4 regions of the Ornithinibacillus jepli genome follow, and region 4 is predicted to be linked to each of the others. Evidence: riboswitches for the same ligand, from Rfam matches in the RefSeq annotation. Region 4 holds a riboswitch; each other region holds the start of a gene.

Region 1 (4,819 bases), on a different contig from region 4:
AAAGATTCCACCACATACATTAGTTATGGGAAGACCAGCAAAAGTAGTACGAGAACTAAATGGAGCTGATTATAAAGAAATGGAACGTGTTCGTACCTCTTATGTTGAAAAGGGACATTTTTATAAAAAACATACTAATTTAGGGCTGGAATATTAAAACTAGAAAAAAGCTTAGAACTTGTAGTTATCAGTTCTAAGCTTTTTATACTTTATTTTGTTAGTTCTAATAACGCTTCTACTTTATCTGTTTTTTCCCACGGAAATTCTACATCAGTTCTTCCAAAATGCCCATAAGCAGCTGTTTGCTTGTAAATTGGATTTTGCAAGTCAAGCATACGAATAATGCCAGCAGGTCGTAGGTCAAAAATGTCTCGAACAGCATTTACTAGCTCTTCTTCACTGACTTCACCAGTACCGAATGTATTGATTGCAATGGAAACCGGTTCCGCTACTCCGATTGCATAGGCAAGTTGGACTTCACATGAATCAGCCAGTTTTGCTGCTACTATGTTTTTTGCTACGTAACGAGCAGCATATGCAGCTGAACGGTCAACTTTAGTTGGATCCTTACCACTAAACGCTCCTCCACCGTGGCGAGCATATCCACCATACGTATCTACAATAATTTTTCTTCCTGTTAATCCAGCATCCCCTTGTGGTCCACCAATCACAAAGCGTCCTGTCGGGTTAATAAAGTATTTTGTCTTCTCATCTAATAATTCAACTGGAACAACTGGCTTAATCACATGTTCCATTATGTCTTTTTCAATTTGTTCTAATGTGGCACTTTGTGAATGCTGGGTAGAGATAACAATTGTGTCTACACGAACTGGTTGATCTTCTTCATCATATTCAATGGTTACTTGTGTTTTTCCATCCGGACGAAGATAAGCAACAGTTCCATCTTTACGTACATCACTTAACCGTTTGGAAAGCTTATGAGCTAAGGAAATTGGTAATGGCATTAATTCTTTCGTTTCATTACATGCAAAACCAAACATTAATCCTTGGTCGCCAGCTCCGATTGCATCAATTTCGCTTTCTGTCATTTTGCCAAGCCGAGCTTCTAATGCCTTATTTACACCACTTGCAATATCCGGTGATTGCTCATCAATTGCAGTTAAAACCGCACAAGTATCAGCATCAAACCCATACTTTGCACGAGTATAACCAATATCTTTAATTGTTTGTCTAACAACTTGCGGAATATCCACATAAGTAGTTGTCGTAATTTCGCCAGCAACTAAGACTAACCCAGTTGTTACTGTAGTTTCACATGCAACTCTAGCTAATGGGTCCTTTTTTAATATTTCATCTAAAATAGCGTCCGAAATTTGGTCACATATTTTATCTGGGTGACCTTCTGTTACAGACTCAGAAGTAAATAATCGACGATTCTTAGCCATTAGGCTAAATCCTCCCTCTATATCTTTGGTACGGAACTCAAATATCTATCAGATAGTATATCCTTAATCAATAAAAAAAGCCTTTCCTTATTACATGAGGAAAGGGGTTACTAGCCTTTCGCTCTTATTGTTCAAGGAAATTTCCTTGCCTCAGGTTAGCACCTTTTCACCGTAGTGATGGTTGCCGGGCTTCACTGGGTCTGTCCCTCCACCGACTCTGAATAAGAGAGTATCCGCTCTATTGTAGATTAACTGAATCAATTGTCCTATGTCAACAGTATAATCCACTGTCACGAAACTTTAATAAAATAATACAATAAAAAATAAACAAATAGTATGGACTATTTAATTGAATGTGTTATACTAATAATTAATTTCAAGAAACAAATGTATTGAATCTCTTAAATAAAGGTAGGTAATTTTAATGAATACAGTAATGAAAACCTCATTATTGGAAGAACTTCTAACGCAGCAAAGTATAAAGAAAAATTTATCTGTTGCTCGATTAGTTGAAAAAGTACTTTCACGAAATGAAGGTATATTATCGAATACAGGTGCTGTACTCGCTACTACTGGAAAATATACTGGCCGTTCTCCAGAAGATAAGTTCATTGTAAAGGATTCCGTATCTGAAAGTAAAGTAGATTGGGGTAATGTAAACCAGCCAATCGAAGAAGAAATATTTGAAAAATTATACACAAAAGTAATTAATCATTTAAAACAAAAAGATGAGGTTTTTGTATTCGACGGTTACGCTGGAGCGGATAAAAACTATCAATTACCAATACAAGTTATTAATGAATTTGCATGGCATAATTTATTTGCGAAGCAATTATTTATTCGACCAACAAAAGAACAGCTAGCTTCTCATGATCCGTCCTTTACGGTAATCTCTGCGCCAACTTTCAAAGCAGATCCAAAAGTAGATGGGACAAATTCAGAAGCATTTATACTTATTTCCTTTAAACATAAAGTTATTTTAATCGGTGGTACAGAATATGCAGGAGAAATTAAAAAGTCTATTTTCTCTATCATGAACTTCTTATTACCAGAACAAAATATTCTGTCCATGCACTGCTCAGCAAACGTTGGTAATGAAGGTGATGTTGCGTTATTTTTCGGATTATCCGGAACAGGTAAAACAACGTTATCGGCAGATCCATATCGTAAACTTATTGGCGATGATGAGCATGCATGGAGTTCAAGCGGCGTGTTTAATATTGAAGGTGGTTGTTACGCTAAATGTATCAACCTATCCGAAGAAAAAGAACCACAAATATATAATGCAATCAAATTTGGTTCTGTATTAGAAAATGTCGTATTAGATGATGAATCAGGTAAACCGGATTATGATAATACATCCTTAACTGAAAACACCAGAGCTGCGTATCCATTAGAACATATTGATAACATTGTCAATCCAAGCATCGCAGGACATCCAAACACCATTATTTTCTTAACTGCAGATGCATCTGGTACGTTACCACCTATTAGCAAGCTATCTAAAGAACAGGCAATGTATCACTTCTTAAGTGGTTATACTAGTAAGCTAGCTGGTACTGAACGCGGAGTTACGGAACCTCAAGCAACATTCTCTGCTTGTTTCGGTGCACCTTTCCTTCCGTTATCACCAGCAACATATGCCACGATGTTAGGGGAAAAGATAGATTTATATAATACAAATGTATTTCTCATTAACACAGGATGGACTGGTGGATCTTATGGAGTTGGCAGCCGAATTAAACTTTCCTACACGAGAGCAATGGTTCATGCCGCATTAGAAGGGGAACTAAATAGTGTAGAAACGATTAAAGATGAAATATTCGGCTTAGATATCCCTGCTCATGTTGCAGGTGTACCCGACGAAGTACTCGTTCCTAAAAATACATGGGAAGATAAAGTAGCATATGAGGCTGCTGCTAAAGACCTTGCTAAAAAATTCCATGATAATTTCAAGAAATTCACACATGTTAGTCCTGAAATTGCTGCTGCTGGGCCATTCTTTAAATAATATTATCTTGTCCTCATCCCAAGAGGGTTTATATACTAAATTATAACTTATAATTTAAGGCTGGAATCTACTTTTCTAGCTGTCCTAGTTTAAACCGACCTAACCTATAGGTCGGTTTTTTCTTTGTAAAAAAGGATTATTTTCTAGGCATTCACACAATTTTTGCACAGAGCATATTATGTGGTTGTAAATAACTTGTTTTTACCTGAGAACTCCCATCTCTAAATCTTTAGTCAAAACAGAGAGAATGCTCTCAATTTTTGCATAAAAATTCTCGTTGTTGAAAGGGTCGAATGGAATGAGAAAAATAAAGTATCTTGCGGTTGTATCATTGATTGTACTGTTATTCCTTTCTGCATGTAGTTCTAGTAATGAAGATACAACCATTCAGTTAGGAGAAGTAACTCGTTCTCTTTTCTATGCTCCACAATATGTCGCTATAGAAAAAGGATTCTTTGAAGAGGAAGGATTAAATGTAGAATTGCAAACAACTTGGGGTGGAGATAAAACAATGACCGCCTTATTATCAGATGGAATTGATGTCGCATTAGTTGGGTCAGAAACATCCATTTATGTTTATGCACAAGATTCCAATGACTATGCTGTCAACTTCGCTCAATTAACCCAAACCGATGGAACCTTTCTAGTAGCGAAGGAAGAACATCCAAATTTTAATTGGAAAGACTTAAAAGACTCTAATTTCCTCGGACAACGTAAAGGCGGTATGCCACAGATGGTTGGGGAGTTTGTTTTAAAACAACATGGAATTGATCCACATAATGACTTAACCTTACATCAAAATATTGACTTTGCAAATATCCCAGGTGCTTTCCTTTCTGGAGATTATGAATACGTTCAATTATTTGAACCTACCGCTAGTGTTTTTGAAAAAGAAGGAAATGGCCATGTAATAGCTTCTTTTGGTGAAGAATCTGGTCATGTACCATATACTGTATTCATGGCAAAACAAAGCTATATTGAAGAGAATAAAGAAAATATCGAAAAATTCACAAGAGCAATTTATAAAGCTCAAAGCTGGGTGCAAGAAACTGATTCTGCTGAAATTGCTAAAACGATTCAAGGGTATTTTGAAGATGTAGATTTAGACATTTTAATTTCTTCTATTGAACGTTATAAGAGTCAAGGTTCCTTTGCAACCGATCCGGTCCTTGATGAAGAAGAGTGGAATAATTTAACCGACATCATGGAGGAAGCAGGGGAATTACCTGATGGCGAGATTTCTTACGAAGAACTAGTAAATACAGAGATTGCAGAGGAAGTAATCAATCAGTAAGGAGGGAAAACATGCCCTTTCTAACCTTAGAAAATGTAACCCATCACTATTTTACTAAAGACGGTTATACAAAAGCCTTGGACGATATCTCCTTCTCGGTTAAAGAAG
Region 2 (4,819 bases), on a different contig from region 4:
CCCACATAGCCACCTTGCTCTGAATTATCTCCAACTCCTTGTGTTAAAGAATCGCCTATAGCTACGATGTGCCTCTCTTCACTGGTGAATAAGCTCACCGTACTTTGTATCGCCTCTTTAAACTCTTTGCTTAATTCTTTGAAAGGGCTGAAGGATTCCTCTTCTGTATTCGTTTCCGTATCCTTATCAGATACTTCCTGACTTTCTTCTTGTGTTGTTTTGGATTCTTTTACAGGCGAAGTAGATAACTCTTTATTAGCGTATAGTCCGACACTGGCTATTAAAACTATTGTTAAAATAAGTGTAGTAATCGTGATGATTTTCTTTTTCTTCATAAAGGAACACACCTATGCTGTTCGATTTTGTATACAATTCGCTTTTACTTTAATGTATGAAAGCATAAAATACAAATCTACTGATTTTATTATATATACCCATTTTTTGTTCGTTTTAAAAGCGTGATGGTGAAATTGTCATATAAAAGAAAAAAACGTCAAAACTGACGTCTCAATCATATTGCCCTTTTCGTTAAAAAAGATGCTATTTTGTTACCCCATTTTTCGTACTCCGTTAAAAATCCATCATGACCAAACCTCGTATCAATATGATGATACGTACAGTGAGGGATTAGTGATGCAAAAACGGAAATCGAAGTAGGTTCATATATTAAATCTTCTTCATAACTTATCGCTAAAACTGGAGAGCGGTATAATGTAGTAGCATTTTCCCATCCACCGCGATCCCTTCCGATATCATGTGTATTCATCGCATCAAGTAAATACAAGTAACTATTCGCATCAAACCGTTTAACCAATTTCTCACCTTGATATTGCAAGTAAGAAGTAACTTCATAACCTTTATCGGTAATCTCTCTACGAAAGCGTTCCTCAAAAAGTTTCGGACTTCGGTATGTTACCATCCCAATCATTCTAGCGATTTCAAGACCTTTCAAATGGTTAGAAGAGTCGTAATGTCCAGACTGCCATAATGGATCCGATTTGATAGAGCGTTCGGCAATATAATTATAGGCAATCCCATAATCAGAAAGATAAGGAGTTGCTGCTAGAAGAATGAGTCGCTCTACCATATTAGGATATAGTAGTCCCCATTCCATTGCCTGCATGCCACCTAACGAACCACCAATGACTGCATATAAAGAATCAATACCTAATTGTTTTAAGGCAATTTGTTGGGCTCTAACTATGTCACGTACGGTAATCTTTGGGAAATCGGATCGGTAAGGTTTATTTGTAATCGGATTGATGGATAATGGCCCGGTAGAACCATCACAGCCACCGAGCACATTAAAGGTGATTACTTGAAACTTCGTAGTATCAATTGATAAATGGTTGCCGATTAATCCACTCCACCATCCAGGTGCTTCATGTGTTCCTACTGCTATATGATTCCCCGTTAAGGCATGGCAGACTAGAATAACCGGTGCTTGTTTAGTACCTACTTGTTCATATGTTAGCGTTACAGCAGGTAATTCTTCTCTTGAATCGAGTAAAAGTGTTCCGATATCAATATTTGCTACTTTGGAGGTTGTATTCACTAATATTGCTCCTCAAACGTTATTTACCCGGCTGGTATAGGATTGTTTTCAATTCCTCGTGAAGAATAAATTGCATCTAATAGGAACCGATTTGAAATGATTGTAATCCCCGCTGCTTTTGCGTTTTGTAATACGATGTCATGTGTATCTGTTTTTTCAACCCAAAGGATTTTTATTTGTTTATTTATTAACTCCTCAATTACTGTTGGAGGTAGGGCATTGTCATGAACATAGAGGATATCAGCTTGATCGGTTTCTGCTAAATCGGTCACCGTATAGCCATATTGAGTTAATCGTTCAATCGTTTGTTTAAATTCAGCAGGTTGACTATTACTTAGAGTGGCAATCACCTTTTTTCGAATTGAACCATTAGCTCTTTCAAATGGAGATGAAGTTAGCCATTCCAAGACAGTTGATTCAGTGTCTAATACGTTTGCTGAAATCTTTGTTGCCTTGGCAATTGCCTGATCCAAATCAAGGATTATATCTTCCGCAGATTCAATCCCGATCGACAATCGAATTAGTTCTTCGGATACACCGCTTTTCTTCAAATCTTCTACGTTTAATTGCTGATGAGTAGTGGAAGCGGGATGAATGATTAATGATTTTGCATCACCTACATTTGCTACATGGGAAAATAGATTAACAGAATCGATTACCGTTCTTCCCGCTTCTCTACCACCTTTAATACCAAAGGTTATAATGGAACCGAAGCTACCTTTCAAATACTTTTGGGCCAATTCATAGGACGGGTGATTAGCAAGACCTGGGTAGTTTACCCATTCAACAGCTGGGTGTTCGTTTAAATAATTGGCAACAAGCTTCGCGTTTTCAACGTGACGTTCAATTCGTAAATGTAACGTTTCTAAACCTTGGAGTAACAAAAAGGCATTTTGCGGGCTTAAACTTGCCCCAATATCACGTAATAACTGCACCCGGAGCTTAGTAGCATAAGCAGCTAACCCAATATCTGCATAGCGAAGGCCATTATAGCTTTCATCCGGCTCAGTGAATTCTGGGAAGCGAGGATGATTCCAATTGAACCGTCCACCGTCTACAACGATTCCACCAATCGTAGTGCCATGACCACCAATCCATTTAGTAGCGGAATGTACTACTATGTCTGCCCCCCAAGTAAGTGGCTTAGAAAGAATAGGGGTACCGAAAGTATTATCTATAATAAGAGGGACATGGTATTTATGACATACTTTTGCGACCTGTTCCACATCAAATACATTCAAGCTAGGATTCGTAATTATTTCACCAAAAACCGCTTTTGTTTTATCCGTAATGGCCTGTTCTATTTCATCAAGCTTCGTGCCATCTACGAATTTAACGGTAATACCATATTTCGGTAAGGTTTTTGCAAACAGATTATATGTACCACCATATAAATTACTATCTGCAACAATCTCATCTCCAGTACCTGCAATATTCAGAATTGCTAGTGTAATCGCCGCCATACCAGAGGATGTCGCTACTGCTGCTACACCATCTTCCAGTAATGCTACCCGCTGTTCAAAAGCATCAACTGTAGGATTCATGATTCGCGTATAAATATTTCCTGGTTCCTTTAAACCGAACAGGTTTTGTGCGTGCTCGGTATCGCGGAATACATAAGAAGTAGTTTGATAAATAGGTACTGCTCTTGAACCGGTTGTCGGGTCAGGAAATTGCCCTCCGTGAAGTAATGTTGTCTCTAGTTTTTCAACGTGAAAATTTTCCATAAAAAATTCCTCCTTAAGATTAGTTATCTGGAGGTAGAAGAGAAACAAAAAGCCCTCTTCCTAAGAAGAGGGCACGTATTTAAAAGTAACCGTTCCTCCTCTTATCTTCCAGATCAATTGACCTGTAGGATTTAGCACCTTTTAAGGAAAGACTTGCTTTCACCTAAGGTTGCCGGGCTTCATAGGGCCTATTCCCTCCACCACTCTTGATAAGAGATTTAATTTATTGAATATTATATTATCGGTATGGCTATGATATGTCAATAATAAATTTAGCGCTCCGGTAATTTCAGTTTCCGGATTGGGAATCGATAAATCGATCCTAAATAAATAACTAGAGCGACCCAAATAAAGCTAAATGCAATGAGATGCTCCGTAGTAAATGTTTCATGATACATAAATACACCAATGAATAACATTAAAGTTGGAGCAATATATTGCAGGATGCCTACCATTGCAAGTGGAATACGCTTTGCTCCACTAGAAAATAGGAGCAGCGGTATGGCGGTCATGGCACCAGCACCGATTAAAAAGAGATTTTCCGTTGATGTGATATTTTGTACAGAGAAAGAATGTACTGGTATGAATCCTAAATAGATTAGCGCAATCGGTGTTACAATCATCGTTTCAATTGTTAATCCATACATGGCTGGAATATCGACCATCTTTTTAAATAACCCATATAATGCAAAACTAAAAGCTAAAACGAGCGATACCCATGGGAAAACACCATAACTAATCGTTAAATATAAAACCCCAATACCTGCTAAAATAACGGAAACCGTTTGGCTCTTCGTTAGCTTTTCCTTCAGTACAATGATTGCTAGTAAAATACTAACTAATGGATTGATATAATACCCTAAACTCGCTTGGAGTACATGGTCACTGTTAACAGCCCAAATATAAATTAACCAGTTTAAACTGATTACGACAGAAGCTAGTGTAATACTGATTAGCTTTTTCTTATCCTTCATAATACGAATACATTCTTTAATAAACCCACGCCACTTTCGCATCACTAGCACGACAACAATCATAAAAATAAAGGACCATATAATTCGATGTGCCAAAATCTCCCCAGCAGGGACATCATCAATAATCTTCCAATAAATCGGAAGAAGCCCCCAAACGACGTACGCAAAGGCCGCATAAAGAACCCCAATTTTATCTGTTTTCTGCTCCATCTTACCCCTTCTTTTCTAATAATAAATAAAGACAATTGTAGAACTGATTTCACAAAAACGCAATCAAAAGGCTTAAAAAGAAAACGCTTTCATTTTTAGGTGTAATAGAATATGATATTAGTAGAGTTATTTTTAGAAAAGGTCCTTTGGTAAGAATCTCCTTACCGGGTCCGCAGCCCGTATACACTCCGCTTTCCGCGGGCGGCTGGTGAGCCTCCTCAGAGCTATCGCTCCTGCGGGGTCTCACCGATGCCTATCCTCCCGCAGGAGTCTCCGTGTATACGGGCTGCTCAGAGCAAAATACCTTTTCTTTATTTTTAAAAAAATCTATTTTATTACTAAGAGGAGGAGAA
Region 3 (4,819 bases), on a different contig from region 4:
AAAGTTTTAAATAGAGGTAGCTCTTCTTCTATCAAATCCATTACCCTTATATTTCCTATTAATTCATGATAAAATATACGTAGAAAAAGGAGGGGTAATGATGGCATTAACTTTTTATTGGTATCCAAACTGTGGAACTTGTAAAAATGCGAAGAAATGGTTTGATGAGCATAACGTTGAGTATGAAAGCATACATATTGTGGAAGAAACGCCTTCCAAGGAAGAGCTATTAAAACTTATTGAAAAAAGCGAACTTCCTGCTAAAAAATTCTTTAATACAAGCGGTAAAAAGTATCGCGAATTAAATATAAAAGACAAAATAAAAAATGCTACCACGGAAGAAATGGCAGAGATTTTAGCTACTGATGGTATGTTAATTAAACGACCAATTGCAACAGATGGCAAGAGAGTCACCGTTGGTTTTAAAGAAGATGAGTTCCAAACTATTTGGGTGGATTAATAAATACTAGCGTAAAAGTATGTTAGGTTGTATAGTTAATGTACAACCAATTATTCGGAGGGATTGTAATGAGCTTACCAAACGACTTATTATATTCAAAAGAACATGAATGGGTAAAAAAGGAAGGTAACACAGTACGTGTTGGTATAACTGATTTTGCTCAAGATGAATTAGGAGATATTGTATTCGTTGAGCTGCCAGAGGTTGGAGATGAAATTAAAGTTGATGAACCATTTGGTAGTGTAGAGTCTGTCAAAACAGTATCTGAGTTATATGCGCCAATTAGTGGGAAAATTGTCGAAGTGAATACAGAATTAGAAGACAGCCCTGAGCTAGTAAACGAATCTCCATACGAAGGTGCGTGGATGATTATTATCGAACCTAGTGATGAGTCTGAACTTGATAATCTATTATCTCCAGAAGCATATAAAGAATTAATTGAGCAAGACTAATTTCATATAAATCAAATACTGACTTTTTTCCTTTATGGAAAAGAGTCAGTTTCACTTTCAAAGATATCAAGCTCCTGCTATTCTTTCTAGCTTTTTATAATGTGAGGGGGATCTATCATGATTTCACAACAATCTGAACGTGTTATCATTGTTGAAGGTTTAACTGACAAAAGGCAACTCGAGAAAGTTATTGATGATCAAATTACGATTATTTGTACGAATGGAACGTTTGATATAGAAAGATTTGATGAAATGTTAGAAACTTATCAATTGGATGAGAAAGATGTTTATATCTTTGTTGATGAAGATCAATCCGGAATGAAGCTGCGTAAACGGTTATCGTTAGAGCTACCACATGCAGAGCATATTTACGTAAGTAGTGAGTACCGAGAAGTAGCAGCGACACCAGAACGAATTTTGGCAATGCTTTTACTTGGTAAGCATATTGCGGTTCATCCTCATTATTTAGTATAGCTTACAAGTAGGTGATGATTTGAGAAAGATTTCTCACGAAATACTCGAAGAACACGAATTTTTACTTTACATTTATACTCCATTTTGTGGTACATGTCATGTAGCGAGAACAATGCTAGATAAAATAGAATCGGTACATAATGAGACTATTTTCTATGAAATGAATGCTTCTCTTTTTCCTGATTTTATGCAAGAAAATAAAATAGAGAGTGTTCCCTGTCTGGTTATAAAAAAGGAAAATGAATTGAAAGAAAAAATATACGCATTCAAGTCAATTGCGAATATTTATAGCTATCTTTTAAAATATGAACCTGGGTTATTTTACGATAAAAAATAAAAAAATATAGTTTTTTATGTTGACACATTTCTGTACTGGTGATATAGTAATTTCTATCGGAAAAATGAATGATAAATTTATCTCTTATCCAGAGCGGTGGAGGGAAAGGCCCTACGAAACCGCGGCAACCTTCAAACTTCGTGTTTGAAAAAGGTGCCAAGTCCTACAAAGCATCATGCTTTGAAAGATGAGAGAACGTTAGGATTTAATATTGCTTAATATTACGTCTTTCTGTTCTCTTGCAGAAAGGCGTTTTTTATTTGTTTTTGCACATTATAAAAAGAGGAGGGATATTGCATGATATCAATAAAGGATTTAACAAAAATATTTCGCTTCGATCAGAAAGAAATAACAGCAGTAGATAAATTAAACTTAACAATTGAAGATGGAGAAATATTTGGTGTTATAGGATATAGTGGTGCGGGAAAAAGTACATTCATACGTTTATTGAATCGATTAGAAGAGCCTACTTCAGGAAAGGTCGCGATACAGAATAAAGATATTACTGCGATGAATAAGAAGGAGCTTCGAATAGCAAGACAGGATATTGGGATGATATTCCAACATTTTAACTTGCTTTGGTCTCGAACAGTCAGTGAAAATATCGCATTTCCTCTTGAAATTGCAGGGGTACCTGCTAATGAAAGAGAAGTACGAGTTAAAGAACTGATCGAACTAGTTGGTTTAAATGGAAGGGAAAGTGCCTATCCGGCTCAACTAAGTGGTGGTCAGAAACAAAGAGTAGGAATTGCTAGAGCTCTTGCTAACAATCCGAAAGTGTTACTATGTGATGAGGCTACGTCTGCTTTGGATCCAGAAACAACCGATTCCATATTGGATTTACTAGTTGATATCAACGAACGTTTAAAATTAACAATTATTTTAATTACACATGAAATGCATGTAATTAAAAAAATCTGTAATCGAGTTGCTGTTATGGAAAATGGGAAAATTGTGGAACAAGGTGATGTAATAGATGTTTTCTTAAAACCAAAACAACCTGTTACAAAGAAATTTGTAGAGCAGGTTATGGGGGACCCGGATGGTGATTTTGATCAGCTCTTAAAGGTTTATCCAGGTGGAGAAGTGGTCAAGTTACACTTCGTCGGGGAGTCCGCTAACCAAGCATTAATTAGCAAATTATCAAAGGCGTTTGACGTTGAAGTGAATATCCTTCAAGGGAAAATAACACAAACGAAGCTTGGTGCATATGGAACAATCGTCGTCCAACTTATTGGAAGCGAAAATGAGATTAAAAGTACCCTTCAATATATTGCCGAAAAAACCTCGGTAGAAGCGGAGGTTTTAACAAATGCTTAATGAATTATTTCCTAATGTTGTGATAGAAGATTTACTTGTAGCAACGGGAGAGACTTTTTATATGACACTACTTGCGTTAGTAGGAACAGTCATTATTGGAGTATTGCTAGGACTTTTACTTTACTTAACATCTAATGGTGGTCTTTGGGAAAATAAAATATTGAACTTTATCGTAGCAACTATCGTGAATGTTTTTCGTGCGATTCCTTTCATTATATTAATTCTACTTTTAATTCCTTTTACGAATTTCTTGATAGGAACGATAAGAGGTCCAAACGCTGCACTACCTGCATTAATAGTTGGTTCTGCGCCATTTTATGCAAGATTAGTTGAAATAGGTTTACGTGAAGTAAACAAAGGAGTAGTAGAGGCTGCCGAATCCATGGGTGCCAAAACGAAAACGATTATTTTTAAAGTGTTACTTCCAGAATCCATGCCTGCATTAGTTTCTGGCATAACCGTAACAGCCATTGCATTAATTGGGTATACAGCAGTTGCTGGTGTTATTGGAGCAGGCGGTCTAGGAGATTTTGCTTACTACCACGGATTTGTACGACGAGACTTTGATGTCGTGTTTGTATGTACGGTATTAATTATTATTATTGTGTTCATATTCCAATTCATTGGTGATTTTATTACTAATAAATTGGATAAAAGATAAAAATAAAAAACAAAAGGGAGATTACAAAATGAAGAAATTATTATTTGTTTTATCTATTTTACTTATTGCGTTATTAGCTGCTTGTGGAAATGATGAGGATGTTATTAAAATTGGTGCGACAAGTACACCGCATGCCGAAGTGCTAGAAAAAGCTAAGCCAATATTGGAAGAAGAAGGTATAAAAATAGAAATTGAAGAGTATTCCGATTATAACCTATTGAATGTTGATTTAAATGAAGGAACTATTGATGCTAACTATTTTCAACATATTCCGTTTTTTGAAAATGATATAAATGACCCAGAAAAAGGATATGATCTTGTTAATTTAGGTGGTATTCATATCGAGCCAATGGGAGTGTACTCAAAAAATATTGCAAGTTTAGATGAAATTCCAGAAGGAACTGAGGTTATTATTAGCCGAAATGATCCAGACCATTATCGCATTCTTCAATTATTTGAAGCACAAGGATTAATTAAAATTTCAGATGATGTTGACACAGCTCATCCTAGCCAAGATGATATTATTGAAAACCCATTAAATCTACAGTTCTTATTTGGAGAAGTGAACGCAGAATTTTTAATTGAAGCGTATAATAATGAGCAAGATGCATTAGTAGCGATTAATACAAACTATGCAATAGAAGCAGGATTATCGCCTTTAGAGGATGCATTATTTATTGAAGGTGAAGAATCTGATTATGTAAATATTATTGCTGCACGTGCAGAAGATAAAGAAAATGAAGATTTAAAGAGACTAGTTGAAGTATTACAGTCTGAAGAAATTCAAGACTTTATTGTTGAAAATTATAATGGTGCAGTAGTGCCTGTAGGTGGTAATAACTAATTTTGAGTAAGGCCAATAAATGTTTATACATTTATTGGCTTCATTTATTTTTTCTTTGATATGTGTAGAAATAAAAAGACCAATTCCCAATTGGAAATTTGGTCATTTACCTAGAAGTATCTTTTCATTGCTTAGATGACTGCTTCTTTTCCTTTTTATCTAACATACTTCTCAATTCGTTAATTTCCTCTTCTGTTAAGGAATCCTCTTTAATGAATTGGACCAACATGGATTTTAGTGTGCCTCCATAGATTCTTTTAATAAAAGATTG
Region 4 (4,819 bases):
ACAAGTACTAGAATTTATGAAAAGAAAAGGATAAGGGTTGATCCCTTATCCGTTTATCCCCAAACTTCCTTCGTAATATCCACGATAAATTTTAATTTCGCCCACTGTTGATCCTCGCTAAGTTTATTGCCATGATGAGTGGATGAAAATCCACATTGTGGGCTTAGTGCAAGCTGTTCGAGTGGCACATAGTTACTTGCCTCTTCAATACGGCGCTTTATTTCTTCTTTATCCTCTAACTCTCCAAATTTAGAAGTTACAAGTCCTAAAACGACACGTGCTCCTCCATCAGGAATATAATCTAATGGTTTGAAATCACCAGAGCGATCATCATCATACTCTAAGAAAAACCCATTTACTTTTTCTTTTGCAAATAACGTTGGTGCTATTTGTGCATAGCTGCCTTCAAACGCCCATCTAGATTCATAGTTTCCGCGACATAGATGTGTCGTGACATATAAGTCATCAGGCTTACCTTCTAATACACTATTTACTACATAAAGTGATAAATCAATTAATTCCTGTCGGGAAAGCGCTGGCTCATAAGCTATTAAATTATCAGCATTCAGTCCAGCTATGTATACGTCGTCTAATTGCAGGTATCTAACACCAGCCTCGTAGAAAGCCTTTAAAGCATCGCGATAAGTTTGAATAACGTCTTCTGCATATTCTTCAACCGTAGGATAAATTGCTGTATTTCGGATTCCACGATGAAATAGTTGGTTCGGGCTAGGAATGGTTTGTTTTGCAACAGCACGACCTGCTACGATTTCATTAAACAATTTAAAGTCTTCTAGGAATGGATGGTCAGAATTAAAGGATATTTTCCCGATATTTCGGACGTCATAAGGCTCAGTCTCAATACCTTGGAAGGGAATCCCTCTTTCCGGTACATAACCTTCTAAACCATCTAGATTTTCAAGGAAATCAATATGCCAAAAAGAGCGTCGGAACTCACCATCTGTTACAAGCTCAAGACCTACTTCAATTTGTTTATCAACGATTCGTTGTAATTCTTTATTTTCAACATCTCTTAGTTCCTCTTTTGTAATGTTGCCTTTCTTATAATCCTCACGTGCTTTTAATAGATTTTCTGGTCTTAATAAGCTACCTACATGATCTGCACGAAATGGTGCTTGAAACGAATTTTTACTCATTTTAGTTCCTTCTTTCTTTAGAAATTTTTTAAGTAGACTAAATCAGCTTTCCGATACTAGTCTTTCAAGTCTGTAATCATCGGAATGTGAATAGTTTAAGGCAATAATGCAAATGATCGTACTGGAAATCCAGACGCTTTTTCTGCTTTTGGAACCATATTAAAGATCACTGCACCTTTTGCAGGCACTTTATCTAAATTGGTTAGTAGTTCAACCTGGTAAGTATCTTGTTCTAGTACATAATATTCTCCAAGTAATGCACCATTGTTTCGATAGTCTATTGCGGAATCTGTATCAAACGTTTCGTGACCAACTGCTTTAATTTTACGTTCTTCAAAAAGGAACTTTAGGGCGTCTAGTCCCCAACCTGGTGCATGAGCATTTCCTTCTGAGTCCTTATTGTTAAATAACTCATGGTCTGGCCAGCGCTTACTCCAATCTGTTCTTAGTGCAACAAAACTACCAGCTTCAATTCGGCCATATTCTTCTTCAAAAGCTAAAATATCCTCGGGAGTAATTGTAAAATCATTATTTTCCGAAGCTTCCTTTGACTTATCAATAACTACTAGGGGTAAAACTAATTCTTTTAAGTCCAAATCTTCTAAGTAACGTTTGTTTCGAACAAAGTGAATTGGTGCATCTAAATGGGTACCATACTGTCCCGGGAAGGTGAAACTTTGTGCAAAAAATCCGTCATCATGTGTGAATAATGTTTTAAAATCAGCTGATTCAAATGAAGAGAAGTGTGGCGAGTCAGGCCCAAAAGTATGTGTTAGATCCACCCATTCTTTTTCTTTTAATAATTCAATAGCCTTTAATACTTCGTTTGAGCTTTTCAAAATTTCGTTTGTCATATTCCTCACCTCAAAAAAAGTTTATTTAACAATTAAAAAACCTCTTCTCATAAATAAGAAGAGGCTAAACAAATTTAGGTTAGGATCTCTTCTTATCTTCTAGCTTATAGCTACTGGAATTGGCACAGTACTCACGATGAGTCCGCTGCCGAGGCTTCAAAGGGCCAGTCCCTCCACCTCTCTGGATAAGAATTGGTAATTTAATTGTTAAAATTCACTTTACACCGGTCTTTCGTATATGTCAAGATGAAATTTTCTATAAATTTAAAAATTATAATGAATCAGATCGTACTTATTGGTATGATGATTATATCGAATGACTAAAGGTGGGAGTTACATGACACAGCTTAGCCCAGATGAAAAAAGAGAGATTGTTCGGGAAGAACTTCATCAGTTAGTAAAGGCAAGATATATTAATATGAGTGTCGCTGCAAAAATTGTAAATGCACATACAAAGTATTATATAAATAAACCAACAGTAAATCAGATTAAGCAAGAAATGGCAGAAGTTGAACAGCCAACAATTGAACCAAAGGTAACCGTTACACCTAAGGTTCAATCACCACAACCTAAGGAAAATAATAATCAGGCAAAGCCAATTCCAAACCCTAAGAAGACGTTTACAGATCAGCAAATTAGAGATAGAAATATTACTTGGGGACTAAATCTCGGGGTAATATTATTACTTTTAGGGGGATTAGTTCTTGCGACCAGTACGTGGGATACCCTCGGTTCTTGGGCAAAGACAGGGTTAATTTCAACAGTAGCAATCCTGTTTTACGGTTTAGCATGGTTGACGAATAGTGTGCTTCAAATTAAGAAGACTGCTTTTGCATTCTTGGTATTGGGGAGTTTATTTTTACCTATTATCGTTGTTTCAGCAGGATACTATGAACTATTTGGTAGTTATTTTTCCTTTTCGGGAGAGGGTAAATTTCTATATGGTGCTATTGGAACATTATTAGTTTTACCTATCTATGCAGTATTTGCTAGGAAACTGTCATCTAGACTTTTTGTTTGGTTCTCTTACGTTGCATGCAGTATGTTTGTTGGACTTTTAATTGCTTCAGTATATCTACCGGTTGATGGCTTCTATCTAGCAATCATGCTTTACAATGGACTTTTAATTGTTGGGTATCGTATGTTGCAAGGGAATTCAAAATTACAGCTATTTATAAAGGAATTCGTTCCCTTTATTCAAGCAAATCTTATTTTATCAACCTTACTGATGCTACTATTCTATGATCATGAATTGATGTATAGCTTTAACCTACTTTTAACAGCAGTAATTTACTTTTCTATGATTTTTGTTTCCAAGAAACAGTCCTATCATTTTGTTTTTACTGCTATGTTAATATACGGTGTGTATCAGCTAGTAGAAAATTCAATTTTGCAAAGTGTTAGTGAGGTAGCTTTTGCATTACTTGGGGTACTTTTCTTAGCTTTACCGAAGTTTCTTAATGAAGCGGGTGCGTTACAAAAAGTTTTTCAAATAACTAGTGCAATCGTTTCTTCTTTAGCTTTTTTGTATATTAGTTTTGAAGGGCTTATTTTAAGAATGGGGGAAGGATCGATTGTTTTATTAATTGCTTATGTCATAATTTCCCTTAATTTTGCTTTTCTCGCATCACTTGTTAAGAATAAGCTTTTCAACTATTTAAGCCCAATATTCCTAGTAAGTGCATTGTATCAATTAACATTATTAGGGCAGGAGTGGCTTAGTTATGAATCCATTATTTTACCTGGATTTATATTGGCTTATCTTCTGTATATTTTAGGTGGTTGTTTCGTAAACGCATCACTTTGGAAGCCTTTAAAGAGTAGTACGCGGGATGTAAGTAGTCTAGTAATGATGGTATGCATATTAGGTTGCCTAGTATCGTTTATGAACCTTGAATTGAGTATTATGTTATTATTAACATCCCTATTAGCACTTATCATGTACAAATATGAGAGAAGGGGTAATTTTGCTCAGGTTGCCCCGTGGATACATGGAATAGCTCTAAGTTTTGCTGTTACTGTCTTTTACATCTATATAGCCCAACAAGATTCAATGTTGTTTGAGGATGTTTTCCTAGCAATAGGCTTAGTGTTTGGTAGTATAACAGTTTTAGTTGTTAGCTACGTTTGGAAGGCGATAAATCGGCCGGTATTCTCGAATAGTAGTTTCTACTTTGCTCAATTACTTTATGGAGTAGTTATTCTTGATAGTTTCAGTTTAGAGTCCCCAATAAGAGCTTTCATTACACTAGGTGGTATCGGGATGTCATATCTCTTATACAGAAGAAGCGGTTGGGTAGCAATCCCATTCTTCCTATCTAGCTTCTCTTTATTATTCTATTTAAACATTCTAAATGTAGTTCATGATAATGTAGCTACTGTTCCAGATGTGTTTGAATGGGTTCAATTTGTATTAGGAGCAGTATTATTACTTGGTGTCGGAATACTTATTGGGAAGAGAGGGCGCCTTTACCAGAGTGCTTTTTACTGGGTTGGGCAAATCTACTTGCCATTCGCATTAATCGTTTCGGTTCTGTTTAATGAGACGGATGCTTGGTGGTCTTTTTTACTAACAACGATTATTTATGGAATTACTGTTAGATCAGTAAATAAGGAATGGCAAATTAAAACATTTTTCTATTCGGGCATTACGACTTTTTGGATTTCTTTACCATTAGCATTTGCTAAATTCGAATGGAATATCGAATACGTCTATACTTACTTTATCATTAGTGTGTTGTTGTTGGTGTTCTGGCTGATTGGGAAAGAAGTTTGGAAAAAACGTATTTTCTATTATTTTGTGCCATA

Evidence for each region. A riboswitch is a leader RNA that binds a small molecule or an ion and turns the genes downstream of it on or off. The one in region 4 is predicted to bind S-adenosylmethionine.
Region 1: another riboswitch for S-adenosylmethionine. It lies ahead of metK (methionine adenosyltransferase); the one in region 4 lies ahead of AB1K81_RS01295 (cyclase family protein).
Region 2: another riboswitch for S-adenosylmethionine. It lies ahead of AB1K81_RS08550 (O-acetylhomoserine aminocarboxypropyltransferase/cysteine synthase family protein); the one in region 4 lies ahead of AB1K81_RS01295 (cyclase family protein).
Region 3: another riboswitch for S-adenosylmethionine. It lies ahead of AB1K81_RS14135 (methionine ABC transporter ATP-binding protein); the one in region 4 lies ahead of AB1K81_RS01295 (cyclase family protein).

The regions. Positions count from the first base shown of each region.
Region 1 covers NZ_JBFEGG010000003.1:544,183-549,001, reverse strand. The annotation lists gene AB1K81_RS14480 (gamma carbonic anhydrase) at 1-157, shown strand, start outside; gene metK (methionine adenosyltransferase) at 210-1,406, opposite strand; SAM riboswitch class I at 1,528-1,634, opposite strand; gene pckA (phosphoenolpyruvate carboxykinase (ATP)) at 1,831-3,417, shown strand; gene AB1K81_RS14465 (ABC transporter substrate-binding protein) at 3,716-4,711, shown strand; gene AB1K81_RS14460 (ABC transporter ATP-binding protein) at 4,723-4,819, shown strand, end outside.
Region 2 covers NZ_JBFEGG010000002.1:117,435-122,253, reverse strand. The annotation lists gene AB1K81_RS08560 (SGNH/GDSL hydrolase family protein) at 1-335, opposite strand, end outside; gene metX (homoserine O-acetyltransferase MetX) at 512-1,555, opposite strand; gene AB1K81_RS08550 (O-acetylhomoserine aminocarboxypropyltransferase/cysteine synthase family protein) at 1,579-3,282, opposite strand; SAM riboswitch class I at 3,381-3,498, opposite strand; gene rarD (EamA family transporter RarD) at 3,555-4,466, opposite strand.
Region 3 covers NZ_JBFEGG010000003.1:481,175-485,993, forward strand. The annotation lists gene AB1K81_RS14115 (arsenate reductase family protein) at 101-460, shown strand; gene gcvH (glycine cleavage system protein GcvH) at 529-912, shown strand; gene AB1K81_RS14125 (toprim domain-containing protein) at 1,030-1,386, shown strand; gene AB1K81_RS14130 (thioredoxin family protein) at 1,406-1,723, shown strand; SAM riboswitch class I at 1,805-1,917, shown strand; gene AB1K81_RS14135 (methionine ABC transporter ATP-binding protein) at 2,021-3,043, shown strand; gene AB1K81_RS14140 (methionine ABC transporter permease) at 3,036-3,704, shown strand; gene AB1K81_RS14145 (MetQ/NlpA family ABC transporter substrate-binding protein) at 3,733-4,548, shown strand; gene blaI (penicillinase repressor BlaI) at 4,673-4,819, opposite strand, start outside.
Region 4 covers NZ_JBFEGG010000001.1:258,534-263,352, forward strand. The annotation lists gene rbsK (ribokinase) at 1-34, shown strand, start outside; gene AB1K81_RS01290 (5-methyltetrahydropteroyltriglutamate--homocysteine S-methyltransferase) at 54-1,157, opposite strand; gene AB1K81_RS01295 (cyclase family protein) at 1,253-2,011, opposite strand; SAM riboswitch class I at 2,101-2,203, opposite strand; gene AB1K81_RS01300 (hypothetical protein) at 2,349-4,819, shown strand, end outside.